One region of the Salinivibrio sp. ML290 genome, then DNA from elsewhere that is predicted to be linked to it. Evidence: riboswitches for the same ligand, from Rfam matches in the RefSeq annotation. Region 1 holds a riboswitch; each other region holds the start of a gene.
What was found. A riboswitch is a leader RNA that binds a small molecule or an ion and turns the genes downstream of it on or off. The one in region 1 is predicted to bind thiamine pyrophosphate.
Positions count from the first base shown of each region.

Region 2: linked by a shared signal. The riboswitch ahead of thiB (thiamine ABC transporter substrate binding subunit) and the one ahead of thiC (phosphomethylpyrimidine synthase ThiC) in region 1 are both predicted to bind thiamine pyrophosphate.
Region 3: linked by a shared signal. The riboswitch ahead of thiD (bifunctional hydroxymethylpyrimidine kinase/phosphomethylpyrimidine kinase) and the one ahead of thiC (phosphomethylpyrimidine synthase ThiC) in region 1 are both predicted to bind thiamine pyrophosphate.

Region 1 covers NZ_MUEY01000008.1:122,917-132,725, forward strand. The annotation lists gene BZG23_RS09555 (LysR family transcriptional regulator) at 1-496, shown strand, start outside; gene BZG23_RS09560 (aminopeptidase P family protein) at 560-2,347, shown strand; gene BZG23_RS09565 (glutaredoxin family protein) at 2,401-2,631, opposite strand; gene thiH (2-iminoacetate synthase ThiH) at 2,645-3,796, opposite strand; gene BZG23_RS09575 (thiazole synthase) at 3,796-4,569, opposite strand; gene thiS (sulfur carrier protein ThiS) at 4,572-4,772, opposite strand; gene BZG23_RS09585 (HesA/MoeB/ThiF family protein) at 4,753-5,520, opposite strand; gene thiE (thiamine phosphate synthase) at 5,504-6,172, opposite strand; gene thiC (phosphomethylpyrimidine synthase ThiC) at 6,169-8,145, opposite strand; TPP riboswitch at 8,239-8,338, opposite strand; gene crcB (fluoride efflux transporter CrcB) at 8,395-8,775, opposite strand; tRNA gene BZG23_RS09605 (tRNA-Trp) at 9,074-9,150, opposite strand; tRNA gene BZG23_RS09610 (tRNA-Asp) at 9,299-9,375, opposite strand; rRNA gene rrf (5S ribosomal RNA) at 9,435-9,550, opposite strand; partial or broken rRNA gene BZG23_RS09620 (23S ribosomal RNA) at 9,666-9,809, opposite strand, start outside.
Region 2 covers NZ_MUEY01000004.1:56,093-65,901, forward strand. The annotation lists gene leuB (3-isopropylmalate dehydrogenase) at 1-914, shown strand, start outside; gene leuC (3-isopropylmalate dehydratase large subunit) at 936-2,357, shown strand; gene leuD (3-isopropylmalate dehydratase small subunit) at 2,367-2,969, shown strand; gene BZG23_RS05470 (DUF547 domain-containing protein) at 3,111-3,902, shown strand; TPP riboswitch at 3,941-4,042, shown strand; gene thiB (thiamine ABC transporter substrate binding subunit) at 4,086-5,081, shown strand; gene thiP (thiamine/thiamine pyrophosphate ABC transporter permease) at 5,087-6,676, shown strand; gene thiQ (thiamine ABC transporter ATP-binding protein) at 6,670-7,392, shown strand; gene BZG23_RS05490 (GGDEF domain-containing protein) at 7,441-8,445, shown strand; gene BZG23_RS05495 (PhoH family protein) at 8,491-9,809, opposite strand, start outside.
Region 3 covers NZ_MUEY01000007.1:199,725-209,533, reverse strand. The annotation lists gene BZG23_RS08495 (potassium channel family protein) at 1-231, shown strand, start outside; gene thiD (bifunctional hydroxymethylpyrimidine kinase/phosphomethylpyrimidine kinase) at 345-1,196, opposite strand; TPP riboswitch at 1,258-1,358, opposite strand; gene BZG23_RS08485 (entericidin EcnAB) at 1,486-1,620, shown strand; gene BZG23_RS08480 (putative bifunctional diguanylate cyclase/phosphodiesterase) at 1,669-3,426, opposite strand; gene BZG23_RS08475 (sensor histidine kinase) at 3,423-5,318, opposite strand; gene BZG23_RS08470 (DUF3081 domain-containing protein) at 5,392-5,655, opposite strand; gene BZG23_RS08465 (HAD-IA family hydrolase) at 5,674-6,456, opposite strand; gene BZG23_RS08460 (bifunctional diguanylate cyclase/phosphodiesterase) at 6,912-9,170, shown strand; gene BZG23_RS08455 (GNAT family N-acetyltransferase) at 9,138-9,767, opposite strand.

The DNA.
Region 1 (9,809 bases):
CATGTTGACCATGATGCCGCCTAAGGGCGTGCTCTACCAAGAGCTTTGCCAAGATCACCAGTGTGTGTTGATGCGTGCCGATCACCCGGCACTCAGGGGGCCATGGGATGAAGCGCGTTACCTTGGACTGCGACATGTACAGGTGAAGTGTGATGGGAATGACCGCTGGCTGTTGGACTATAAACTGGCAGAGCGTAATATTGAGCGTGACATAGCCATGTACGTGCCAGATTTCAACAGTGCGGCGAGCCTGTGTACCTATACCGACCTGGTGTTTACCTCACCAAGCCAGTTTGCGCATTATATTGCCGCATCGCTCAATTTGGTGGTACGGCCGTTACCGACGCCAATACCGCCGATGGCGTACACCTTGTTTTGGCATCAAAATCAAGAAAATGACCCAGGGCACCAATGGCTGAAAGCCTTGATTATTTCGCGCTGTCAGCAATTTAGCCCAGCAAAATTGCAGCCTATTGCCAATCGCGCTAGGGTCTAACCCACCGGCTTTTCACGCGTGGCCGAACATGGCGAGTTCACCCTATACAAAGAAGGAAGAATAATGGACGCGACCCTTACTAAGCGTATTGAGCAGCTAAGACACTGGCTGGCTCAACACGACTATGACGCCCTACTCATCCCCCATGAAGACGAATATCTCGGTGAGTATGTGCCTGAGCATAACGAGCGCCTCCACTGGGCGACCGGCTTTACCGGCTCAGCAGGCGCTGCGGTGATCACCCGCGACAAGGCAGCAATTTTTGTTGATGGCCGCTATGTGGTTCAAGTCCGTAAGCAAGTCCCCGCCGGCCTGTTTGACTACTGCCACCTGATTGATGAGCCACCGGTGCAATGGGCCCAGCAACAATTGCCAAAAGGTGCCAAGCTGGCTATCGACGCTCGCATGCATAGCGCTGCTTGGTACAAACGTACCCAACGCGCGTTGGATGGGGCTTTGACACTGGTGAGTGTTGAGCAAAATCCGATTGAAAGCCTGTGGGACGATCGCCCCGCCCCGCTTAATAGCCCTGCCATTTTACTAGGTGAAGAGAAAACCGGCCGCGCCAGCTTGGATAAACGTCAAACCATTGGCCAGCAGTTAGCCGAACAGAGTCTTGATGCCGCGGTACTCACTCAACCCGATGCCGTCTGTTGGCTGCTCAATATCCGTGGTCGCGACATCCCACGTTTGCCCGTGGTACTGACCCAAGCGATTATCAAGCAATCCGGTGACGTCACCGTGTTTATCGACCCTGACCGTCTCCCCGAAGGCTTTGATGCACACGTGGGCCAAGGCGTGAGCGTCGCGCACCCAGACAGTCTGGTTGATGCCCTGCAAGCGCTGCGCGGTCAACGTGTATTGGTCGACCCAAACGGTGCCAATGCGTGGACACTGGACACCCTCCAACAAGCGCAAGTCACTGTGGTGGAAGCGCAAGACCCATGTGCGCTTGAAAAAGCAGCCAAGAACCCGAAAGAAATCGCCGGTATGCGTGCCTGTCACGTGCGCGATGGAGTTGCCGTGACCCGCTTTTTGGCCTGGTTTGACCGTCAAGTCGACGCCGGTGAACGCCCTGATGAAGCCGTGCTCGCGGACACCCTGTATCAATTCCGCCAACAAGACGATCAACTGGTCGACTTAAGCTTTGATACCATTTCCGCCGCCGGTGGCAATGCGGCCATGTGTCACTATAACCACAACAATCAGCCTAAACCGAGCGTGATTGAGAGCAACAACGTCTACTTGGTCGACTCAGGCGGTCAATACTATGACGGCACCACCGACATTACCCGTACCGTGCCGGTGGGCGAATGCAGCGCTGAGATCAAAAAGGCCTTCACGCTGGTGCTTAAAGGGCATATTGCGCTGGCCACTGCGCTGTTCCCGAAAGGCACCTCAGGCAGCCAGCTTGATGCCTTAGCACGCCAGTATTTGTGGCAACACGGCTATGATTTTGACCATGGCACCGGTCATGGTGTCGGGCATTTCTTGGACGTGCACGAAGGTCCGCAGCGCATTTCCAAAGCGCCCAATAGCGTCGCGCTATTGCCAGGCATGGTGGTGTCAAACGAGCCGGGCTACTATCGCGCCGACGCGTTTGGGATCCGGATTGAAAACCTCGAGTTGATTGAAGAAAAGCCCACCGAGGGTGACATGACGATGCTCGGGTTTGCCTCACTCACGCGTGCACCGATCGATCGTCGTTTGGTCGATGTGAGCTTACTCAGCGAGGCGGAAATCCAGTGGTGGAATCGCTATCATCAAACGGTGTGGGATGAAATCAGCCCGCACCTCGATGATCAAGACCAAGCTTGGTTAAAACAAGCGACCGCGCCACTAAGCCGTTAAGTCGCGTCTTCACCGAGCATGAAAAACAAAAAGCGTCCGATTGGACGCTTTTTTTATTCCCCTTTCAGGGCTTTCTCGACCGCTTTGGGCGAAAAGCCGCGCAAGGTGGTATCGCCAATGCAAATCACCGGGACACCCCGCGAGCCAGTTGCCGCCAGCAGCTTCTTACCTTTGGGCGTGGCTGTATCGACAACACGATAACGCAGCCCTTTTTTATCCAAGTAAGCTTTGGCCGCCTCACAGTGAGGACAGCGTGGACCTACATATACAGTAATACGTTTCATGCCCACATTGTCGCTAACCCACTGCCGTTTGTGAAGCCATTTGCGCCTGACGCGCGATATCGTAGATGTTATCCCAATCTTTCCATACCACCTCAAAACCGAGGGCTCGGACGCTGGCGGCCACCTCTGCCGCGCTCCGTTCATCACTGATGGCAAACTGCTCTAATTGTGGCTCAGGGTTCGCGTAACCGCCCGGTTGGGTTTTTGACGCCGCGGATAGGCTCGTGACGCCAAGGGGCAACACATTGTCGCGAAAGTGGGGGGACTCTCGTGTCGATAGCGACAGCTCTACCTGCGGATTCCACAACCGATAGGCACAAATCAGCTGAACCAGCTGCTTGTCCGTCATCACCGATTTCGGCTGTAACGCCCCCGCGCAAGGACGTAAGCGCGGAAAAGATAGCGAATAGCGGCTTTGCCAGTATTGCTTTTCCAGATAATCCAGATGCTGGGCGGTAAAAAAGCTGTCGGTGCGCCAGTCCTCAAGGCCAATCAAGGCGCCGAGACCGATCTTATCGACCCCTGCTTGTGCCAACCTATCTGGGGTTTGCAGCCGGTAGTGAAAGTCGGTTTTATTCCCGCGCTTGTGGTGTTTCCCATAGGTTGGAGCGTGGTAGGTTTCTTGGTAAACCATCACCGCATCCACACCCTGTGCCACCAAGGCGCGATATGCCTCGGTATCCAGCGGCTGCACCTCCATCGCCACATGATGAAAGTATCGCTTCACCAAGGGTAAGGCGCGGAGAAAATACTCGAGCCCTACCTTGGTTTCATGCTCACCGGTCACCAATAGCACACTGTCAAAGCCCATTTTTTTGATCGCTTCACACTCGGCGGCGATCTCGGCTTCATCCAGCGTGCGCCGTTTGATTCGGTTTTCCATCGAAAAACCGCAATAGGTACACACGTTGGCGCATAAATTGGAGAGATACAGCGGAATATAAAACCCCATGGTGTAGCCAAACCGCTGCCGCGTCAGCGCCGCAGATTGCTGAGCCATGGCCTCAAGGTAGGCTTCAGCGGCAGGACTTATCAGGGCAGCGAAGTCGTCCAAATTGCGCGAAGATTTAGCCAGCGCCCGCTCGACATCTTGGCGCGTTTTGCTGTAAATCGAAAGGCGATGATGATCCCAATCGAGTGCCGCCCACCGCTCAGAAAAGCTCATCACGCCTCCTTAGCGTCAAGAAACGCGGTTAAGGGGCTAGACGCGTGGGCGTGATTGTGTGTGCCCGCCAGCCCAGCACGATACGCACAGTGTCCGGCTTCAACCGCTTGTTTAAACGCTGCGCCCATGGCAATCGGATCGCCAGCCGTGGCAATGGCTGTGTTGACCAATACCGCATCAGCGCCGCGCTCCATCGCTAACGCCGCATCTGACGGTGCACCAATGCCGGCATCAATGATCACCGGCACGCGAGCTTGCTCGATAATGATGTCGAGAAACGCCATTGAGGCCAGCCCTTGGTTGGATCCAATCGGTGAGCCAAGGGGCATCACCGCCGCGCATCCCACCTCTTCCAAACGCTTACACAGCACAGGATCGGCATGACAATATGGCAGCACCACAAACCCCTCATCCACAAGCGTTTTCGCCGCTTGAAGAGTTTCAATCGGATCAGGCATCAAATATTTGGGGTCGGGGTGAATTTCCAGCTTCACCCAATGCGTTCCCAATGCTTCTCGGGCAAGACGCGCGGCAAAGACCGCTTCTTGCGCATTTTTCGCCCCTGAGGTATTGGGCAGCAGGCGTACACCGAGCTCGCGCAGCGGCGTTAGAATATCGTCTTGTGTGGCATGCACATCGACTCGCTTTAGCGCCATGGTGACCAGTTCAGTACCACTGGCCGCCAGTGATTCGGCCATGGTCTTGCGACTGGCAAACTTGCCAGTGCCGGTTAACAGCCGAGATGAAAACGTTGTATCCGCAATGGTTAACATAATTATCCTCCGGCAATCGCTTGAAAGACCGCCAAGCTATCGCCAGCGGTGAGTGACGTGGATGACCAAGCATCACGCGCAATAATGGTCTGATTTAGCGCGACAGCGACCGATTCGGCCGGCACCTTCATCTCCTCAATCAGTTGCGCGACGGTCTTGGCATTGACCTCTGTAGGCGTGTCATTAATGATTAACCGCATCATTTACCTCCCGCATTGGCTGACAAACCGCACAGTGCGGATGAACGGGCAGCGAAAAGTGCTGCCATGTCATGGTTTGTCCATCCAGTCGTGACAAGCGATTGGTACCGACCGCCTGCCCTAATAACAGTTTTATTCCTTCCAACGCTTGCGCGGTGGCCATCATACCGACCACAGGTCCCATTACCCCAGCTTCAGAACAGCGCGTGGGTTCAGAAAGCGTCACGTCTGCGAAGGCGCACGCATAACATGCGCTATGCGGTTGATAAACCAATAACTGGCCTTGCCAACCGATCGCCGCTGCGCTCACCAAGGGTGTACCAGCCTCTACACAGGCTTGATTGACTGCATGGCGAGTAGCGAGATTATCACTGCAATCAAGGACCACATCCGCCATCGCCACTTCAAGCGCCAGACGCTCACCTTCTAGATAGGCATTGATGGCTCGGCACTGGCAATGTGGATTCAGCGCGACCAAGTTAGCGGCTAGCGCTGCGGCTTTATCGGTGCCGATTTGCTCATCCCGATACGCCACCTGACGCGCCAAATTAGATAGCTCAATGTGGTCTGAGTCAGCAATCGCTAACTGACCCACGCCAGCGCCTGCAAGATAGAGGCCCGCGGTGGTTCCAAGCCCACCGGCACCGACCATTAACACGCGCGCCTTGCTCAGTGCCTGCTGCCCGCACTCTCCAACTTCTGGCAGCATGATTTGCCGGCTATAACGCAGGTATTCACTGTCCGATAGCATCACGCCCTCCTTGCTGTCTTGATGGATTAAGACAGCGGTTAAATGCGTCAATGCGCGCCGCTAAATCAGGCGCTTGCGTCACGGCGCGGACCACCGCAATGGCCTCCACACCAGTGCGCCAAACGTCAGGGGCTCGATCGAGATCAATACCGCCAATCGCCACCGTCGGGAAACGGCCATCCACAGTCGCCACCTGCTGTGCTAACGCAGAAATGCCTTGCGGCGGCTCGGCGAGCTGTTTGGTAGTGGTGGGAAAAATATGGCCGATGGCAAGATAACTGGGCGAGAGGTCAATCGCTGCAGCGAGTTGTTCGGGACTGCGTGTCGATACGCCAAGGCGCACGCCTTGCCGCGCAAGCCGGTCAAGATCCGCCTCTTGTAAGTCTTGCTGCCCCAGATGAACGCCATAGGCGCCAGCCTCAAGCGCGAGCTGCCAGTGATCGTTGATAAACACCTGCGCATGGTGCGCGCGGCCCAATGCCACCGCACGCTGTATCCAATCTAGCAATTGTGGATGCGCTGGCTGCTTCACACGCAATTGCACGGTTTTCACCCCCAAGCAAAGCAAGCGTTCGAGCAAATCCACATCGTCCACTACCGGATATAATGGGCCTATACCTTCAGACATAGGCGCAAATGGGGTCAGGCTCATGACTCCACCTTATCGCTGTCCGCTACCTCAGCGCCTTGTGGTGACGAATGATGGGATTTTTGCAGGTAGAGCTCACTGCCCTTTTCTCGAAACTCTTGCGATTTTTGCTGCATGCCTGCTAACGGGTCTTCCAGCATAGTGACATCAATCGCTTCACCCGCGGCGGCATAGCCATTTTCTTTGGCATAATCTCGGACTTCTTGGCTGATTTTCATGGAGCAGAATTTCGGCCCACACATGGAGCAAAAATGCGCGACCTTGCCGGACTCTTGAGGCAGTGTTTCATCGTGATAAGCACGCGCCGTCACCGGATCTAAAGCAAGGTTGAACTGATCTTCCCAGCGGAATTCAAAGCGCGCTTTGGAAATGGCGTTATCTCGCACCTGCGCGCCCGGATGTCCTTTGGCTAAGTCGGCGGCGTGCGCGCACAACTTGTAAGTAATCAGTCCGGTTTTAACATCCTCTTTATTGGGCAGACCCAGATGCTCTTTGGGCGTGACATAGCAAAGCATCGCACACCCAAACCAGCCAATCATCGCCGCACCAATCCCGGAGGTGATATGGTCGTAACCAGGCGCGATATCAGTAGTCAGCGGGCCTAAAGTATAAAAAGGCGCTTCATGGCAATGGGTGAGCTGCTCGTCCATGTTCTCTTTGATCATGTGCATGGGCACATGGCCGGGGCCTTCAATCATCACCTGCACATCGTATTCCCATGCCACCTTGGTAAGCTCGCCCAGAGTACGTAGCTCACTGAATTGCGCTTCGTCGTTCGCGTCAGCCACTGAGCCGGGACGTAACCCGTCGCCTAGTGACAGCGATACATCATAGGCGGCACAAATCTCGCAGATTTCACGAAAATGGGTATAGAGGAAGCTTTCTTGATGATGCGCCAAGCACCATTTGGCGATAATCGACCCACCACGCGAGACAATCCCAGTCACGCGATTGGCGGTCATGGGCACATAGTGCAAACGCACTCCAGCGTGAATGGTAAAATAATCGACCCCTTGCTCGGCTTGCTCTATCAAGGTATCGCGCATCACTTCCCAAGTCAGGTCTTCGGCAATGCCATTCACTTTCTCAAGCGCCTGATACATGGGCACAGTGCCAATCGGAACTGGGCTATTACGTAAAATCCACTCGCGAGTTTCGTGGATATTGCGTCCGGTCGATAAATCCATCACCGTATCCGCGCCCCAACGGGTCGCCCACACCAACTTTTCGGTTTCTTCTTCAATGGAGGAGCTCACCGCCGAGTTACCAATATTGGCATTCACTTTCACCAGAAAGTTACGCCCAATGATCATCGGCTCCGCTTCTGGGTGGTTAATGTTGGCAGGAATAATCGCACGCCCTTCAGCGACCTCTTGGCGCACAAATTCGGGAGTGATGTTTGATGGCAAGTGAGCACCAAAGCTTTCCCCAGGATGCTGGCGGTTTAGTTGCTCTTCACGATACTGTTGGCGACCCATATTTTCCCGAATAGCAATAAATTCCATCTCTGGGGTGATAATGCCTTGGCGTGCGTAGTGAAGTTGGGTCACACACTGATTAGGTTTTGCCCGACGGATAGACGGTAAGGCACTAAAGCGAAGATCATTTAAGGTTTCATCACTGAGGCGGGTCTGCGCATAGTCTGAGCTCACTGCATCAAGAAACTCTGTATCGGCACGCTCATCAATCCAGGCTTTGCGCACTGGCGCTAAGCCTTGGTAAATATCGATAGCACTCTGTGGGTCAGTATAAGGCCCTGATGTGTCATAAACCCGAATGGACTCGTTGGCCTCGTACTGCGGATTGTCTTTACTGCCACCCACAAAGGTCGGAGACAAATGGATCTCGCGCATCCCTACGCGAATATCGGGTCGCGATCCCTCGACATAGACTTTTTCCGATTTGGGGTAGGTTTGCGCAGAGAGAGAATCGATAAAGGACTTGGCCTCAAGACGGGCCTGTTTACGGGTCGACATAGCATTACTCCGGTGTTCATTATGGGAATTAATGCTTGCCGGAAAACGCTGAATTGAGATGTGAGCAAACTGGCAGACGCGTACGGCCTGTGATCTGATGCATCTCTTGTTCCCTTCGCTGGTCCTAACCAGATCAGGTTCAACGGATCCCACTTAACGTGGTCTCAGCCAATTGGCACTCCGACAAGTTCAATGCCAGTATAAGAAATCACCGCCGCAACAACAAGCGACGTAACACGATGTTTTCACTTAACCGGTGATGCGTGCTAGCAACCAAGCGCCCATCGCGGCTGCACTTAAGCACAACGCGAGATTGAGACCCACATTCAACAAAGCTTTCACTGTCTCACCATGTTGGAACAGCATCAAGGTATCTACTGAAAAGGTCGAGAAGGTAGTAAATGCGCCCAAAAAACCAATCGCAACCAGTTGGCGCCAAGGCACCGGAGCAATCACCTCTTGACTCATCGCCGCTAAAAAGACGCCCATCGCTAATGACCCGAGTACATTTACTATTAAGGTACCGTATGGGAATGCACGACCAAGCACCGCAACGCTCCACTCTGATACGAGAAAACGCGAGGATGCCCCTAATGCGCCACCAAGCCCTACCCACAATATGCTTACCACTGGGTGCTCCTTTCGATTGGTAAAAAGTCATCATACCGCGACATGTGAACAAGAAACAGGAGGAAGAAAAAGGGAAGAGAGGTGTGGTTGCTACCACAGAGAGTAGATACAAAAAAAGCACCGACGATGTCGATGCTTTGATATTTGGCAGGGGTAGAGGGATTCGACCGGGCTGGCGACCCAGCCCCCAACACGCCTTTTTGTAGTTTGCATGTTCACATCTTCCCTTAATCGGATTACGAGAAGCTTGATGATTCACATACAAAAAAAGCACCGACAATGTCGATGCTTTGATGTGTGGCAGGGGTAGAGGGATTCGAACCCCCAACACGCGGATTTGGAATCCGCTGCTCTGCCAATTGGAGCTATACCCCTGTAGATAGGTGCCTATTGTAGCGATCCCGCGACAAATTACCACCACCAATTACTCTTCAGACGTTTGATCGCTTATTTATAAAGCAAATCTTTCCCAGAAGTTCAATAACAAAAAAACCCCAGCTTTTCAGCTAGGGTTTCTAAATAGTGGCGGAGTGGACGGGACTCGAACCCGCGACCCCCGGCGTGACAGGCCGGTATTCTAACCAACTGAACTACCACTCCGCACCAATTCTGTATGACTAAAGACTTATATCTCTTTGCTTTAATCAATTGTATTCAAAGCCTGGCGATGTCCTACTCTCACATGGGGAGACCCCACACTACCATCGGCGCTGCTTCGTTTCACTACTGAGTTCGGCATGGAGTCAGGTGGGTCCAAAGCGCTATGGTCGCCAAGCAAAATTTGGTGTGTCTTCACTTTTCAGTCAAAACACTTAATCTAGAAAGCTGTTCGTTCTCGCCACAATCAACTGGCTTTATTCGAGTCCAACCCAAAACCTCTTGGGTGTTGTATGGTTAAGCCTCACGGGCAATTAGTACAGGTTAGCTCAACGCCTCACAGCGCTTACACACCCTGCCTATCAACGTCGTAGTCTACGACAACCCTTTAGAGAGCTCGAAGCTCTAGGGATGACTCATCTCGGGGCCAGCTTCGC
Region 2 (9,809 bases), on a different contig from region 1:
CCTTGGCTGGGTGTGAAAAAGCCGATGCAATTTTATTTGGTTCAGTGGGCGGCCCAAAGTGGGAGCATTTACCGCCAACCGAGCAACCGGAGCGCGGTGCCTTGCTGCCATTGCGCAAACACTTTGGGCTGTTCTGTAACTTGCGTCCGGCACAAATCCACACTGGTCTCGAAGGCTTTTGCCCGCTGCGCGCCGACATTGCCGACAAAGGCTTTAACATCGTGGTGGTGCGAGAGCTAACCGGTGGGATTTACTTTGGTGAGCCCAAAGGACGTGAAGGTGAAGGCCGCGAGGAAAAAGCGTTTGATACGGAAGTTTATCATCGCTATGAAATTGAGCGTATCGCCCGCATTGCCTTCCAATCGGCTCAGTTGCGTAATAAGCAAGTGTGCTCAATCGATAAAGCCAATGTGTTGCAAAGCTCAATGCTATGGCGTGAAGTGGTGGAAGAGGTGGCCAAAGACTATCCGGATGTCCACTTGAGCCATATGTATATCGACAACGCCACCATGCAGCTGATTAAAGACCCGTCGCAATTTGATGTGATGCTGTGCTCGAATATTTTCGGTGACATCATCTCCGATGAGTGCGCAATGATCACCGGCTCAATGGGCATGCTGCCATCTGCGAGCTTGAACGCGAGTAAATTTGGTTTGTATGAGCCCGCCGGCGGCTCTGCGCCCGATATTGCGGGTAAAAATATCGCCAATCCAGTGGCGCAAATTCTCTCCGCCGCGCTAATGTTACGCTACTCGTTAGGCGAAGAAGACGCGGCCTGTGCGATTGAGCATGCGGTCAGCCAAGCACTGGCGGCCGGTGAGCTGACCGCTGATCTGGCGGGCAACCATCCTGCCCTCAGTACCGAACAAATGGGCGATCGTATCGCCGCCTATATCCGCCAAGGCGCAGAATAATTACCCGTAAGGATACGAGCTATGTCGAATGCAAACACCCAGCAAGGCGCCAAGACCTTGTACGAAAAAATTCATCAAGCCCATATTGTCACCGAGCAGCCCGGCGAAGCGCCGCTGCTGTATATCGACCGCCATTTGGTGCACGAAGTGACCTCACCACAAGCCTTTGATGGCCTGCGGGAAAAAGGGCGTCCGGTACGCCAAGTGAGTAAAACCTTCGCCACCATGGATCACAATGTCTCCACCGAAACCAAAGACATTAACGCGTCAGGAGAAATGGCGCGTATCCAAATGGAAACACTGGCCAAAAACTGCGAAGAGTTCGGTGTCACCCTGTATGACTTGAATCACCCTTACCAAGGCATTGTGCATGTGATGGGCCCCGAGCTTGGTATTACCCTGCCCGGCACCACCATCGTCTGTGGTGACTCCCACACCGCAACCCACGGCGCTTTTGGTGCACTGGCCTTTGGCATTGGTACCTCAGAAGTCGAGCACGTGCTGGCCACCCAAACGCTCAAGCAATCCCGCGCCCGCACGATGAAAATTGAAGTCACGGGCAAAACCGCCCCCGGGATCACTGCCAAAGATATTGTCCTAGCCATTATTGGCAAGGTCGGTCATGCCGGCGGCACCGGGCATGTGGTGGAGTTTTGCGGGGACGCAATCACCGACTTGTCGATGGAAGGGAGAATGACGGTGTGCAACATGGCAATCGAATTAGGCGCCAAAGCTGGCCTGATCGCCCCGGATGACACCACCTTTGCCTATTTAAAAGACAAGAAATTTGCCCCGAAAGGCGAGCAATGGCAGCAGGCAATCGCCTATTGGCAAACCTTGCATTCGGACGCCAATGCGCAGTTTGATCGCGTGGTCACCCTCGATGGCAGTCAAATTCACCATCAAGTGACCTGGGGCACCAACCCCGGCCAAGTGGTCAGTGTGCATGATACCGTGCCTGCCCCAGAGACAATGAACGATCCGATTGAACGTCACTCGGCAGAACGCGCATTAAAATATATGGGGCTGACACCCGGTCAAGCCATCAACCAAATCCGTATCGATAAAGTCTTTATTGGCTCTTGCACCAACTCACGGATTGAAGACATGCGTGCGGCCGCTGCGGTTGCCAAAGGGCGACGTGTGGCAGAGGGCGTGCATGCCATGGTGGTGCCAGGCTCAGAGCAAGTGCGGGCACAGGCGGAGCAAGAAGGGCTGGATGTGATTTTCCGCGAAGCGGGCTTTGAATGGCGCTTGCCCGGCTGCTCAATGTGTTTGGCGATGAATAACGATCGCTTGGGCCCCAAAGAGCGCTGCGCCTCCACCAGTAACCGCAACTTTGAAGGGCGTCAAGGCCGTGAAGGCCGCACCCACTTGGTCAGCCCAGCCATGGCCGCAGCGGCGGCGATTGCGGGCCATTTTGTCGACGTTAATCAATTATAAGGAGGCCTTATGTCAGGCATACACACTCATACCGGCATTGTTGCCCCGTTGGATGCGGCGAACGTCGATACCGATGCGATCATTCCCAAGCAGTTTTTGCAAAAGGTCACCCGCACCGGCTTTGGGCAGCACCTGTTTCACGATTGGCGCTTTTTAGACGATGCGGGCCAGCAACCGAACCCCGAGTTCGTGCTTAACCAAGCACGTTACCAAGGCGCGAGCGTCTTGCTCACCCGCGAGAATTTTGGCTGTGGCTCATCCCGCGAGCATGCGCCTTGGGCGCTGGATGATTACGGGTTTAAAGTGATTATCGCCCCCAGTTTTGCCGATATTTTCTATGGCAACTGCATTAATAACCAAATGGTGCCGGTGACCCTTGAAGAAGGCCAAATCGATGCTTTATTTACGTATGTGGCAGAAAATGAAGGCGCGACTGTAACGCTAGATTTGCCCGCCCAAACCATCCGTGCCGGTGAACACTGCTTTGCCTTCCAGATGGATGATTTTCGCCGTCATTGCCTGTTGGAAGGGTTAGATAGCATCGGTCTGACGTTGCAGCACGAAGCCGATATCTCACGCTTTGAAAAACAAATACCAGACTTTTTGGTGTAATACGCCCTCCAAGAACGCCAATAAGCGCGGTGTTACCCGTACTTATTGGCGCTTCAACCCATTTTTCCATCCTCAATGAAACCAACCGCTGACTCGCTTGGTCTAGTCTCAAAGAAGGTTTGATCGCATTAAGGACTGGCAATGCAAAAACATTTTATACTTCTGCTCTGGTTAGTGTTTCCGCTCATCAGCCAAGCCGCGCCCAAAGCGGATTACTGGGCAATGTGGGATGCCCATAACCCTGACAGCCAAGCCACGTTTACCCATCACAGCTGGCAAGTGTTACTCGATAAGTATTTGCAATCTCAGGGGCAGCACACCTTATTTAACTATGCCGCGGTCACGGATAACGACAAAGCAACCCTCGACCATTACATTGACATGCTCACCGCGCGCGACCCACGTACCCTGACCAAAGACGAGCAATACGCGTATTGGGTTAACCTCTATAATGCGGTCACGGTAAAACTGATTATCGCCGAGTACCCGGTCCGTTCCATCACCAAACTCGGTGGGCTATTTAGCTTTGGCCCTTGGGATGATGAAGTGGTTACCGTCGCTGGCGAGCCGCTCACTTTAAACGATATCGAACACCGGATTTTACGCCCGCTTTGGCAAGATCCGCGTACCCACTATGCGGTCAACTGTGCCAGCCTTGGCTGCCCTAATCTTCAGCCACAAGCCTTTCAAGCCAGTGCACTTGATGCACAGCTCGAGCACGCCGCCTATACCTTCATTAACAGTGATAAAGGCGTGAGTCAGCAAGGGGAAAAATGGCAACTTTCCTCAATTTATGAATGGTTTGAAGCTGACTTTGGTGGCGATAAGCAAGGCGTGATCGCTCACATAAACCAGTATCGCGATATTCCATTGCCACAAGAGGCAACATTGGAATACGACTACAACTGGGACCTTAACCAACTCGGCAACTAAAAGGCTTGGTTAACCCTAAGCCAATCAGTACAATACCACCGTACTCATTGGGGAGCCTCACGGCTGAGATTGCGCACTGCGCTAGACCCATCGAACCTGATCCAGCTAACACTGGCGTAGGGATTGAGACTTGATGTTGCCATCAACTTGCCTCAACACCCACGCCCAACTTAGGAGCGTGCTGTGAAAGTTTTTACCTCTGTTCTCACTCTGGTTTCTTTATCGCTATTATCACTCGGCGCCCGCGCCGCGGACCCGCTTACTGTCTATACCTATGACTCCTTTATTGCTGAATGGGGGGCGGGGCCTAAAATTAAAGCGAAATTTGAACAGCAATGCGATTGCCAGCTTGAGTTTGTGTCTCTCGACGATGGGGCCGCCTTACTTAATCGCCTGCGCATTGAAGGAGAAACCACCCAAGCCGATATCGTACTCGGTATGGATACCAACTTAATGAAAGAAGCCGAGCGCAGTGGGATTGTTGCCGAGCACGCGGTCAATACCGAGCGCCTGCAAGTGCCTGGCGGGTGGGATAACAAATACTTTATCCCTTACGATTACGGCTATTTTGCCTTTGTGTATGACACTACTCGTTTGCTCGACCCACCCAAAAGCCTCAAAGCCTTGATTGAGGAGCGCGATGACATCAGTGTGATTTACCAAGATCCGCGCGTATCAACGGTCGGCCAGGGGCTAATGCTTTGGATCCAAAAAGTGTACGGCGATAATAATCAACAAGCATGGCGCGATCTTGCCGATAACACGATCACTGTGACCAAAGGCTGGACCGAAGCTTACAACATGTTCCTCAATAAAGAAGCGGACATGGTGCTCTCTTACACCACCTCGCCGGCTTACCACTTAGTGGCCGATGAAGACGATCGCTTTGCCGCCGCCATGTTTGAAGAGGGGCACTATATGCAAATCGAAGTCGCCGCTAAATCAGCCTATACCGATCAGCCGGAACGTGCGGATGCGTTTTTACAATTTATGCTCAGTGATGCGGCACAGTCGGTGATCCCAACCACTCAGTGGATGTATCCGGTCACCGATGTCAACTTGCCTGATGCCTTCTACACCTTGGACAAACCGCAAGAGAGCTTGCTGTATCAGCCTGATGAAGTGATGGGCAATCGCCAGCAATGGGTGCGTGACTGGCAAACCGCGCTGGTTGAATAGCCAAGATGCTCAACCCTTCTCGAACCTGGCCGGGCAGTATTGCGGCCAGCTTGGTCGTGGCTTTGATTGGCAGCGCACTCTGGGCGTTATTCTCTCACAGCCACGATTTGTCACTTGCCTCCTTATGGCAAGATACCTACTTGCGTCATGTCACCTACTTTAGTTTTAAACAGGCCACGTTATCCGTTGTACTTAGCGTTGGGCTAGCAGTGCCAGTCGCTCATGCGCTGTCTCGCCGACAATTTCCAGCAAAGGCATGGCTGCTGAAGTTATTCGCCATGACCTTGGTGCTGCCGGTCTTGGTAGGAGTATTTGGACTGGTTGCTATCTATGGCCGTAGTGGCTGGATTGCACAAGCTTTCGCGCACTTCGATGCGGCTATGCCGTTTTCTATTTATGGCTTAAGTGGCATTTTACTCGCCCATGTGTTTTTTAATCTCCCTTTTTCCGCCCAATTAATGGTGCAAGCCTTAGAGGGGATCCCAGCCGATCAACGCCGTCTTGCTACCCAGCTAGGGCTCAAAGGCTGGCAACGTTTTAAGCACCTAGAATGGCCGTATCTACGCCAAAGTTTGCCTCATATCGTGGGGCTAGTATTTATGTTGTGCTTTACCAGCTTCGCGACTGTCATGGCACTGGGCGGCGGGCCGAAAGCGACGACCATCGAGCTGGCCATTTACCAAGCCATTCATTTTGATTTCGATTTACAAACGGGTGCTGTCCTCGCGCTGTGGCAAATGCTGCTATGCGGGGCCATCGCATTTACCGTGCAAACCTTGACGCGCCCGCTGCCGAGCACACCCAGTGAAGTGCTGCCGCTGCCTGCGTCTTTGGATAGCCGTGCGGCCAAGTGTTGGGATGGCCTTTGGATTGGCCTCGTTTTGCTACTGGTGTTACCGCCTCTCGGCGTGGTGATTGCACGCGGGCTGAACCCTAGCGCATTAGCGGTGCTCGGCGATAGCGCACTGTGGCAAGCGACTCTGCACTCGCTGTTCATTGCCACGGGCGCAACCACCTTTGCTTTTGTGTTAGCCGTGGCGGTGATCTTAGCCAGTCGGCACTGGCGCTTACATGGACGAAAAAAACAGGCGGACGGCATAGAAACGCTCGGTGCCATCATCCTGGTAGTGCCAAGTATCGTGCTCAGTACCGGGCTTTTTTTGCTGTTTCGCCAGTTTAGTAACGTATTCAGCTTAGCGCTGTGGCTGGTAATGACAGTGAACGCCCTGATGGCGCTGCCTTATCTTATCAAGGTCTTGAGTGCCCCCGCCTTCCAGCTCGCTCAGTCATACCATAACTTGTGCGCCACCTTAGGCGTCAGAGGCATCACGCGTTTACGTCTGATTGAGTGGGACTGTTTACGTGCACCTATTGCGCGCGGTGTCGCGGTGAGTTTTGTGTTATCCATGGGCGATCTCAGTGCCATCTCCTTATTTGGTAGTCAAAACTTTCAAACCCTGCCCCTGTATTTGTTTCGCTTAATGGGCAGTTACCAAATGGAAGCGGGCGCCGCCGCGGCGATGCTGTTACTGCTCACCAGCTTGGGGTGTTATGCCCTACTGACGCGCCTTATCCAATGGAGACACGCATGTTAACGATTTCCGATGTTCAGTATAGTTACCAACAAGATTGGATGACCTTTGATGCCCATATCGCCCCTGGAGAGATTGTGGCCGTGCTCGGGCCCAGCGGGGCAGGCAAAAGCACCTTACTATCACTGATTGCCGGGTTGATTGCCCCTGATAGTGGCGAGATTGCTATTGATGGTAAGCCAGTGACAACAACCCCCGCCCACCAGCGGCCACTGTCTATCTTGTTCCAAGAGCATAATGTCTTTACCCATTTGTCGGTGTTCGACAATATGGCGATTGGCTTATCACCATCACTGAAACTCACCGCTACCCAACGGGAAAACATTGAACAGGCAGCGCAATCGGTCGGCTTAAGCGACTATCTCTCTCGCCTGCCCGGCCAATTGTCAGGCGGGCAACGACAACGTATCGCACTGGGTAGAAGCATCGCACGCAACCAACCTTTATTGCTGCTCGATGAGCCCTTCTCCGCACTCGATCCCGCGCTAAAAAAAGACATGCTGATGCTAGTTAAGCGTACCGCCGAAGCGCAAGGCACTACCGTGGTGATGGTCACCCACCACCCTGAAGATGCTCAAGCCATTGCCTCTCAGTTTCTTTATCTCGATGAGGGAAAAGTATGTCTTCACCGTCCGGTTGAGGCGCTCAACCATCCACCCGCGATGATGCAAAGTTACATGGGCACCGCTGACGATTCGTTCCGGGTGGCATCCCCCTGATAGGCTTCTATACTAAGGAAAACACGGAAGAATCCAAGGAGGCGCCTTGTGGCCGCCAGCAGCATCCAGATCCTCGACTCGATTGTCGACTTTACCGCTAAAACGGAAGTCGATGCGATTACTAAAAGCTTGCTGACCTCAATTACCGAGCTTACCCCAGTGAGTGAAGTGGTGCTGCTTGATTACTGCGCCGATATGCAGCCTGCCTTCACGGTATTAGGCACCAATGACAACAGCGCTTTTCAGCAAGAGAACATCCATCAAATTGACGCGCTGCTTGCAGAATGCCTAGCGACACAAGCGGTGACTCAACACCATACCAATGATCATGTATTGATTGCTGTCCCCATTTATTACGAAAAAGAAGAAGGTGTGAACGGTGTTTTATGCGGCCGGGCCACAGATCTCAGCCAGGAACAACGTGCTCTAGTGGCAGGATTGACGCGTATTTACGAGAACTATCAGCAGATTATCATGGCCAGCGAGCGTGATAGTTTCACCAGCTTATTTAATCGCAAAGTCCTCTCTAAAAAGCTGGATCTTATTTGTGATCGCTTAGCACAAAGCGAGGCGACGTCCGACATTGACCCCGACAGCTCGCTCTCACCTTGGGTGTGTATTTTCGATGTTGATCACTTTAAGCAAATCAATGATAACTTTGGTCATGTATTTGGTGACGAGGTCATCTTGTTATTGGCTTCATTGATGCGCCAGACCTTCTCGTCACAAGACACCTTGTTCCGGTATGGCGGCGATGAATTTGTGGTGCTGTTTCAACCCTGCTCGCGGGCGATGGCAGAGCAAAAAGCCAACACCTTTATTGCTAATGTCAACGCTCGAGATTTTGGTGCCGCTCAGACCGTGACTATTTCCATGGGCGCGACACGGATTGAACGTGGACAACTCAGTACCAGCACCATCTTAGGCAATGCGGATCAAGCGCTCTATCACGCCAAACAAAACGGTCGTAACCAGGTCGCTTTTTATGATGACTTACTGCAATCTGGGGTGATAAAAACCTTTGTCGCCGAGGACGATGTTGAATTGTTTTAGCTCATGGAGAAAGGTGGCGGCCTGATGACCACCACCTGATACCCACTACAAATTTTCTTCGGCAAATTCAGCCAACCGACTACGCACCACGCCATTGAGGTATACGCACGCACTGCCTTCAAAGTTTTTAAACCGCTCGACAATGTAAGTCAGCCCTGATGTCACTGGGGTTAAATACGAAGAATCAATTTGCGCTAAGTTCCCCGAGCACACCAGCTTGGTACCTTCCCCACATCGGGTGATAATGGTTTTAAGCTGAGAGGCAGTCAGGTTTTGGCACTCATCCAAAATGACAAACGCGTTTTGAATCGAACGACCACGCATAAAGTTAATCGATTTAAACTGTAGATTGGCTTTCTCCATGATGTACCGCATCGAGCCATCAGTGCACTCGTCATGCATGTGCAACGCTTCTAGCGTGTCGGTGACGGCCCCAAGCCAAGGCAACATTTTCTCTTCTTCAGTGCCCGGTAAAAAGCCGATCGACTCGCCAATATCTGGTGTATTGCGGGTCACGATAATCTTGTCATACATCCCTTTTTCGACCACTTGTTCAAGGGCCGCTGCCATCGCCAGAATGGTTTTACCACAGCCCGCCGGACCGGTGAGGATCGCCAAGTCAATGCTCGGATCCAGCAACGCATCCATTGCCATGCCTTGGTAGATATTTTTCGGTTTTACATCCCACGCGGCGCGATGCATCAATCGCTCTCGGCTCAGATCTTTAATCACCGCTTTATCGCCATCAATGGCTTGCACTCGCGCAGCAAAATCGTCACTGTCATCCAACAGGTATTGATTAACAAACGGGGTATCGAGGAGCTCTGACGGCAACGTATGTAAGGTCTCTGTGCCATAGGCTTGACTATTGCACTCCCCCACTTTATCCCAAAAGCTACCTTCAAATTGGTGGAAACCCTTGGTCAACAATCGTACATCATCAATCAACTGGTCGGTGCGATAATCCTCCACATGCATCACCCCCGCCCCTTTAGCGCGCAGACGCATATTGATGTCTTTGGTCACCAACACCACTTTACGTGGCGAGCGTTTGGTTTGTAGATATAACACCGCATTGAGTATTCGGTTATCACCCGCTTTATCCGCGAAGGCATGGACCGTTTCTTTGATCTCAAAATCAGCGAGAATCGATACCGTGCCAGTAGCATCCCCTTTGCCAACGGCAATACCCTCGCCAATTTCGTCAGGAGTAGCCTCTTTAAAAATATCTTCCAAGGCGCGGATCGCCACACGCGCATCCCGTGAGACATCACGCTTGCTGTCTTTGATGCGGTCAAGTTCTTCGAGGACAGTCATGGGGATCACGACATCGTGTTCTTGGAAAGAGTAAATCGAGAAAGGCT
Region 3 (9,809 bases), on a different contig from region 1:
AGCACCGCACAAGGGATGACACAGTATTGCGCGCGTTACCCCACCGATGCGAGCGCCACGGACGTCGGCACCTTGTTCAATCAATTAAAGCATGAATACGATGCAACGTTAATTGGTCTCGACAAAGGTGAAGGTATTACCCTTAACCCCAACCTTAAAACAGACGTCGCCCCCGGCGATCGCGTGTTCTACATTGCTGCCGAGCGTTTACCGCATTGGTCGGCGGCGTGATTCGGACACCATTTATCACACGCGACACTGGCTGTTAGCCTTTCCCGAGCAGTCCGCCGCTTCACCTTAGCAGCGGCGGACTCGCTTTACGTGCCCTATTCGTGAAAAACGGCCTATTCGACTGAGGCTTCTTGCGCATCGTGATGACGCGCTTCGACTGGGTAGGCGTAAAAATGATGCACAGGCCCCGCGCCTCTTCCCACCTTTAACTGCTGACTATGCGCCAAGGCGTCGGTGAGATAATGCTTCGCCGCGCGCCCGGCCTCGATAGGCGTCATCCCTTGGGCGTAAAACGAGGCGATAGCGGCAGACAGTGAACAGCCTGTGCCGTGCGTATTCGCGGTCTCAACCCGACGGGCGCTCAGGGTTTGGCAAGTATCTCGACTAATCCACACATCCACACTTTCAGGAACGTGATGTAAATGGCCGCCTTTGAGCATCACGTACGGGCAGCCGAGGCGACGCAAGGCGGGGACTAACGCATGCATTTGCTCAATGGAGGTGGGGACAGGCTGACCGGTTAATCGCGCCGCCTCCGGCAAGTTGGGGGTGAGCACGGTTGCGCGTGGGATCAGCGCTTCAATCAACGCTGTCATGGCGTGTTCATCCAACAAAGGATCGCCGCTGGTGGCCACCATCACGGGATCTAAAATCACCGGTAAGTGTGGCGATCGCGCTAACACGGCAGCTACTTCGCGAATAATCGCTTGGTTGGCGAGCATGCCGATTTTAATCGCACGCACTGGCATATCGTACAACACCGCATCTAGCTGGGCGCGGACAAAACCAGGATCAACTGCCGAGACGGCCTCAACGCCACAGGTGTTTTGCGCGGTTAACGCGGTGATCACCGAGCACGCATAACCGCCGGTGGCTGAAATCGCTTTAATATCGGCTTGAATGCCGGCACCGCCACCGCTGTCTGAGCCGGCGATGGTAAGAATAACAGGTGGAGATAGGTTCATATTGGCCCCTTAATCATCAGGGGCGGAAGGAGACGAAGTAAGCCGAAATGCGCCACTTCGTGTGCTGAACGTGTCAGTTCCCTCCGCCAGTGCTAACTGGATCAGGTTCTACGGGTCCTGCTTTCGCAGTCTCAGCAATCACTTGCTCCCCGACTAACTGTCGTTCAGGATATTAACCCCACAGGCAAAGCGCAAGCGTATTATTCGCCGCTGGAGCCTTTTTCGAGGTTCGAGTAGGATAAGTAATGCGTAAAATACGCGTAACAAAAATGTGCGAACAGGAGTCCCTATGAAGCTATCGTTATTGCTTGTGATCACCACCTTATTTGTTGCCGGCTGCTCAAACACCTGGGAAGGAGTAAAAGAAGACTCATCAAAAGTGTGGGAGGACACTAAAGAAACCGTCCATGAAGCCACTGAATGATTCAAAGTGACCTCGGTGCGGGCCAAATCTAGCGCACCGAGGCGTCATTTAATGCGCGGTAGGCGAGATCTCGGCGTTCATCGCGTGTCTACCTTGCGATAAAATGTCCTCAAAGTCGGTTATAGCAAGCGGCTTTGCATATAAAAAGCCCTGTACTTGGTCGCAGCCAATCGTCTGCAGCACCTGCTGCTGGCTGACTTTTTCCACCCCTTCGGCGACCACGCCATGACCAAACCCATGCGCCAAATCAATCACGCTACCCACCAAGTGTTTGTCACTGGCGTTAGTGGCTAGGTCTTGAATAAAACTGCGGTCGAGTTTAACCCAATCAACGGGTAACTGTTTAAGGTAACTCAATGAGCTATATCCGGTGCCAAAGTCATCCAACGCGATATGCATACCAGCCTCCCGCAATTGTTGTAGCTCTCGCAATGCCACCGAGATTTGCTGGATCAGTGCCGATTCCGTGACTTCCAATTGAATAATGGCCGGCGGGATATTTGTCGCATGGCAGCGAGCCAGCACACTCTCGGCAAAACCATGACGGAGCTGCTGGGCAGACACATTTACCGACAAATGAAAGCACTCGTCAACTAGGGCGCGAGCCCGCCATTGCGCCACCGCCTCCAGTGCCATCATTAACACTTTATCGCCAAGTTGCATCATATCGGCACTGCGCTCAGCGATGGGAATAAATTCGGCGGGGCTTATCGCCCCGAGCGTTGGGTGTTGCCAGCGCAGTAATGCTTCGGCCCCCACCAGCAGCCCCCCATCAAGTCGCCACTTAGGTTGATACACTAAGGATAGATGGTTACTTTGCAAGGCAGCGCCAAGCTCAGTACGGATCAAATGCTCACGCTGGGCTTTATTATCGAGTTCAGGTTGATACTCAGCCACAGGCTGCTCATTGGTTGGAATGGCTAAAATCGCTTGGCGAAAAAGCTGGGCGACATCCTCGTTTTCAGAATGGGCGCGGCTGATCCCAATATGGCAATGTAAGAACATTAACCGCCCTTCTAACGTGTGGTGCCCATTGATCAATCGGTGAATCCTCGCCGCTTTTTGCGCCGCCTCTTCACCCTCGCCTTCAATCAGCATCACTAGTCTCGAGCTATCCCATACTCCCACTCGATGCGAGCGCGCTACCGTACTGTTCGCCAGCAGCTCCGCAATGTGTTTATACAGGGCCTCTGTCATTAAGTGCCCTTGGTGCTGGGTCACTGCCTCCATCCCATCAAGCGCAATCATTAGCACAGTGACGGAGCCTCGCATTAATTGTCGTTCCGCTGCATCTAACAAGGCTCGACGATTGGGGAGCCCTGTTAAAGAATGGGTGAGAGAGAGGGCACGCAACGCGGCGGTTTGTTTATTCACCAACATTTGCAAGCGCGCGGCCTGGTCTCGCTGTTTTAACGTTTTGAGCTGTAACTGCAGCAGATTATGAATACGCTGAAGCACTTCGTCATAATCAAACGGCTTGCTGATATAATCAATCGCTCCGCGGCACAAGGCTTGGTTACGCAAATTCAGATCGTTATCTGCAGTCAACACCATAACCGGCGGGCAATGCTCACCGAGGGCATGGTTAAGATCGTCCAACACCATAAGTCCTGAGCGCTGCGGCATACGCATATCGAGTAAGATAAGATCCGGAACTGGGGAAAGGTGATCGGTGACCAAGCTCGGATCCGTTAAGCCAATCAAGTGCTGGTATCCTGCTTGCTTGAGCATTGCAGAGAGCAAGTCAATGTTTTCCCGCCGATCGTCAATGATCAAAATAGTCGCTTGTAATGATGACTTTATCATTCCCTGTCCTCCAGTAACGATTGGATAGCCGCAGCAAGATCGGATGACGACACGGGGTGCTGGAGCCGCTTAAACGATGAGGGAGTATGCGGGTGGTGAGGCTTGTGTTGTTCCGTTTCAAGCACAATCACGGATCTCCCCTCAATGAATTGCAACCCATGATCCTGGAGCGTTGCAGCATCATCGCCATTGATGATCAAAAGCGACGGCGCCAATGTGTGTGCCATTGCGTCTGCCAGTGAGACATCATGCGCACAATGCAATGTCAGCAAGGGCCAATCCTCAAAGCAATCAGCCATCAGTCGCTGCTGATGGCTGTCTCGGTCGATATACAACACACGGTGAGGTTGCTTTAAGGATAAACTTGCCTGCCGCAACATCTTGCCCTCTGAGCCGGCGGATGACAACGCTGACCGATAAGGGAAAGTGACGGAGAAACAACTCCCCTCACCCACTTGACTTGTTACCTCAATACGGCCTTGCATCTTTGCCACCAGTTGATGGGTCACGGCCAAGCCAACCCCCGCGCCTTCAATCAGTGAATCTTCTGCCATCAGACGATTAAAGGGCTCAAACAAGCCGGCTAGCTGATCAGATGCAATGCCAATCCCAGTGTCATTGACGCAAAGTGTGAGGTTTCCGCCGGCCTCGCGTGCGTCAACCCATACGCTTCCTTGAGGGTGGTTATATTTGACCGCGTTGCTAAGCAAATTAATCAATACTTGCTTAAACCGGATCGGGTCCACATAAAGCTCTCCGTCCAGCCCTTGAGGCAAATGGCTTTGTAGGCTCACCTTTTGTCGTTCGGCAAGCGGCGCTAACGTGTGAATGGCATCATTGACCAGTGCCGTAGCTGGGTACCAGGTCGGGTTAATGGTGGTTTTGCCGGCCTCAATTTTTGCCAGATCCAAGACATCATTGATCAAGGCAAGCAAATGACGGCCACTTTGGTGGATTTGTTCAACATACTGGTGCTGACTGTCTGAAAGGGTTAGATCGGGCGATTTAAGCAATAACTGCGCATAACCCAAAACACTGTTCAACGGCGTGCGTAACTCGTGGCTCATCGCCGATAAGAAATCACTTTTTGCTTGATTGGCGCGCTCAGCCTCTTGCATGGCCTGTAAAAGTGGGGTGGCGTCATAAGCCACAGTGACAATGGCGTAAGGCTCGCCGGCAAGGTGATGAATCAGGGTTTTCGCCAGCTTAAAGGTGCGACCATCGCGCAGTGTCACATCAATGTGGACGGGCTCACCGTCGACAGTCAATTGGTGATCGAGGGCGTTGAGGGTGTCACGCATGCCATCGGGAAGCGCTTTACCAAACGCCTCAGCCAATTGGGTAACATGGTCAACATTCACCGCTTGCAAACAGGCTCGGTTTGCTAACGCATATTGACCACCTAATTCTCTGACAAACACAGGATTGCCGATCGCATCGATGATGGTTTTCAGCCTATTTCGCTCGTGCTGAACAGTGGCTTGGGCATGGGTTAATGCGCTTAAGTCAGACATAATGCCGATAAACTCACGTCGCGCATCGACCCACACTTCGCTCACTGCCAAGTGGACAGGCACTAAATGTCCCTCACGGTGTCTTGCCATAACACGCCGACCAGTACCAATCACATTGGGTTCACCGGTGGACAGATACTTTTTTAAGTACTGGCCGTGTTTGCCCTGATGCTCAGGGGGCATTAAACACTCAACATCCTGACCAACTAACTGGTTTTGCGCGTAGCCAAGCAGGGTGTGGGTGAAAGGGTTGGCGTCAAGGATAATCCCCCTCTCATCAATCACTAAAATGGCTGCCGCAGCACTGTCCACCAGTGCTTTATAATGAGCCTGTGAGCCGCGTGCACACCTACCGTCCATGGTTGATTGCTCGTTCATTTTCCCGCCTCAAACAAAAAACGCCCCATCCATTGGGGCGTTATACCACGTACCTAGAGAGGTTTTATCGTGGTTACTTTTTGTAATTTTTGACCAAAGCGTCCACCTTCTTCAGGAACTGCTCTTTCAGGTTTTCATGCTCATAGTCAAGGTCATAGGTATTGTGGAACCCCACGCGTAACTGTACCCCATTACCCGCTAAATAAATGGTATAGCCGTCATAATCTGAGAAAGCGTCGATGCCATCTAGGCGGTGTCCATCTTCAATTTCTTCACCATACTCTGTCACTATCTCAAAAGCGCGAAGTAGGTGCGTAGGATTGAGTTCGTTTTTCACGCTTCCCTCCTGGCTGTGTTAGCGAAATTGTGCCCCACCTCCCAGTCGTTGTCGACGACTACAAAGCGGCCCTGCCAATACCGGGGGAGAGGCCAATGCATGGCCTGCCACATTGAGCCGGCTCGGCTTAGAAATAATATTGGGCAAAGATGCCAATGTATCAAGGGTAGTGTCTGGCCCCATCTTTTGGATCGCCGTACCGTAATTATAGCCATAATCGACACACACGACGGGCGAGCCTGCTGCCCTGGCAGCGTGAACATCGTTTACGGCATCACCGACGACTAGCAACTCCGTGGGCGGAACCGCGAGGATGGCAGCCGCCTCATAAATACTATCTGGATCAGGTCTTCCCGCCGCAATCGCGTCCGTGCCTAAAATGCGGGTAAAAAAGTGAGCCACCCCGAGGGCCTTTAGCAAACTGTTGGCGTGCGCGGTTTGCATATCCGTGGTACATATCATCGGAAACTGGCGCTGCGAGAGCCCTTCTAAACACGCAAGTACGCCTGGATAGAGTCGAGTTTTTGGCGGTTTATTGCCCAGATAGGAGGACAAAAACAAAGCCCGCGCTTGATTAAGCACAGTGGTGGAAACACGCCCATCAATGTGCCGAGTCAGCACCCGATGGATCAATAAATCGGCACCATCCCCCACCCAATCACGAATAGAGTTAGGCTCTTCCTCTGGCAAGTTGAATCCTCTGAGCATGCCGAGGACTGCGTCATAGAGATCATCAAAGGGGTCTGCGAGTGTGCCGTCTAAGTCAAAGCATATCGCAGAGATATTCTCCAGTTTTTTCATGGAACGCCTCCACAATCAATGTGTTATCGCCAGGAAGGAAAGGGAACGGTGGATCGGGTTGTCTCTCCATCGACTCATTGAAAGTTAGCAGAGAACGCTCACTCATCCTACCCAAACCTCAGGCAGAATGTATCGAATCATCGCGACAAAAATGCATAATTGACCGATTGCGTCCAAACTTCGGTGTTGAATCAAGCCCCTAACCCTTATGTGATATACATCACATTTAAATACGTTATTGGTGACCGATACCGACCTTGACCCTGTATAAAAAACCCGTCATTTTTCTGACACACGAGGGCAGGCGAAGTCACGCCCTGTCATAAAAATGAAACCGTATTTAGCACAGATTGTCATCGAGTCGCCCTACCCTGTCTCTCTCGATAGTGAGATTCGATGTATTCTTTATGCGGTATTTTTCCTCACAACCTCTATGGCGTTACCTAACGGTTATAATGATTGCGCTAATCGCAGGCTGGTCAGTCTATACCTTGGAAAACCAGCGTCAGCAAAGCCGGTTTGCGACCGATGTGGAAAAGCAGCGCCATGCTCTTAGTAAAGCGTTTTCTCAGCTCTATGAGCTACAGCTGTCGGCGCAGCTTTATCTGCAACAAGAAGGTGGCCCAACGCGCGATAAATTCCATGCCTTTATCGACAACCATACCCAAAAGCGCTCAGGGCTTGATAGTGTTATGTGGTTACCCCGAGTCAATCGCGCTGAGTTAAAACAGTTCGCCGCCCAACAAAGCCATTATCGCCCTTTTCCTCCACTCAACAATCAAGCCTGCCAGTGGGTGATGCGGGGCGATACCTTTCCCGCGCTTTACCTATCCCCGAAAGCGGCCGAAGAAGGGTATTTAGGCTGGCGCGCGGATGCGCAGTGCGAGAACACAGTGACCATGGAGCGCGCCTATTTTAAACGTCAGCCCGTCGCGCGATTAATTCACGACGAGCAAGGCCATGGTGTGCGATGGTTTGCCGCAATCACAGGACGACATGGGCAGTTAGCAGGCTTTCTCGCCACCACACTTTATTTTGATACCTTTCTACCCACGCTTTGGCAAGGTGACACTCCCGCGCCCGATATGGGGCTAATCGCCCGTGAAGCCTTTGGCCATCAGCAAATGTTTGCCACCCACTCTTTATTGGCGTTGAATAGATGGCGAAATACTCATTCGCCCGATATCACTGTTCCGATTGCCGGCAGCGAAGAAGGGTTAGTGGTTAGATTCACCCATCTGCGCGGCTTGCACACGGGGCTACTCTACGGGGTGCTGGTTGGACTATTGGTACTGTCACTCGGCTTATCGGTTCTTGCCAGTTTTTGGTCATACGCCAATCGACTTTCATTAGCACAACACCTAGTCAATAAGCAGACCCGCCAACTCACCCATCAAGCCCAGCACGACAGTCTAACTGGGCTGGCAAACCGAGCGGCGCTCGACCATGCCTTGGAGGGCGCACTTGAGCAAGTAAGCGCCCAGTACAGCGAGCACTTTACCTTGCTGTTTATCGATCTGGATCGGTTTAAAGTGGTTAACGACTCTCTCGGTCATGTAACGGGCGATAAGCTCCTTAAGCAGGTTGCCAAACGTTTAACACAATCGGTCAGTGGCGAGCGTGTATTTCGCTTTGGGGGCGACGAGTTCATCATTTTGCTTAAAGCCGACAGTTCACTGGCATTAGCACAAACCAAAGCCAAGCACCTGCTGCAGGCACTCAGCACACCGTACAAGGTGGACGACCATATGATTAACTTGTCCGCCAGCGTTGGTATTGCATCAGTTAACAAGGCCAATGCGTCGGTGACGGATATTATTCAGCAAGCCGATATTGCCATGTATCACGCCAAGCAGACCCGTGAACGCCTCGCGATTTTCCAGCCAGCCATGCTTGCCAAAGTTCAGCAGCGCTTTATTGTTGAACAAGATTTAAAGAAAGGGTTGGCTAATCAGCAGTTTCATCTCGTGTTTCAACCTATTTTCGATGGCGAACAAGAAACACTCAGCCACGCAGAAGCACTGCTCCGGTGGCAACATCCGACGTTAGGGTGGATCTCTCCTGCAGAGTTCATCCCAATCGCAGAAGAAACAGGCTATATCATTGAGCTGGGCGACTGGGTGCTCGAGCAAGTTGCCGAAGTACTGGATAGCTGGCATACCCGATTCCCTGCCAATCAATGTCCTTCTATCACCGTGAATGTGTCTGCCAAGCAGTGTCAGTCAGCCACCTTCGCCGATGACGTTGCCTCGCTGGTCGCCAGACACCAGTTTGCGCCTCAGTGTCTGGGGTTAGAAATGACGGAGACGGCCTTACTTGAGCACTCAGAAACGGTGGGGAGGAACTTGCGTCAGCTTCACGCACTGGGAATAAAACTGTACCTCGATGACTTTGGCACCGGGTATTCATCCCTCTCGCTGCTGCGCCAATATCCGTTTAGCGTGATTAAGATGGATCGCAGTTTTATTATGGATATCGATCAGCCTAACGGTAAAGCGGCGCCCCTGTGTCGAGGAATGATTGCCATGGCACATGCCGTCGGTTTAACCGTAGTAGCAGAAGGCGTCGAGACGAAACAGCAGCTATGCTGGCTTCGCCAACACCAATGTGACTACTTGCAAGGGTATGTGCTCTCTCGGCCGATTGAACGGACAGCACTTGAAGATTGGTTACTGCCGCAATCAAACCAGCGAATGGTCTTGGTGCATGGTTGAGGCGACAGCGGCCAGGGTGTTGGCGGACGAGGGACCGTTTTGACGCACTGGCGCAGCTTGCTGCAACCACTCATCGCGCAATACCCCATAACGAAGTGAGTCATAGTACTCACCTTGATAATAACGGACGGCGCGTAAGCGCCCCTCTTCGCGCATCCCTAGTGCTTTAGCACAGCGCATCATCCCCGTGTTTCCCGACCAAGTGGTCAAGCCGATTCGGTTGACTTGATGGCGAATAAATAATTGGTCAATCCACTGCGTCAGAGCACGTCGGCCGATACCTTTGCCCCAGTGGACAGGATCGAAAATAGTGATCCCCACTTCCAACCAACGCGTGCGCTTGTCTTCCCAATACAGGGTGACATAACCCACAGGCTTATTGTCCACACAAATCACCTGCGCCGTGTCACCCACGATGAAACGACGAAAAAGACCAAAACGAAACGACCAAAACGACACCGGATCTATCGGTGTATACGGCGCATCATACTGCTTCCAAGCACGGGAATAATATATATTACGCCAAAAGTAGCGCGCTTCGTTGCGCTGCGCAGGCCGAATGGTGACGACGCAACATTCAGATACATCCACATCCATGTAAGATTATTGCTCTCTCTTTACCAAATGATGGGCGACGAC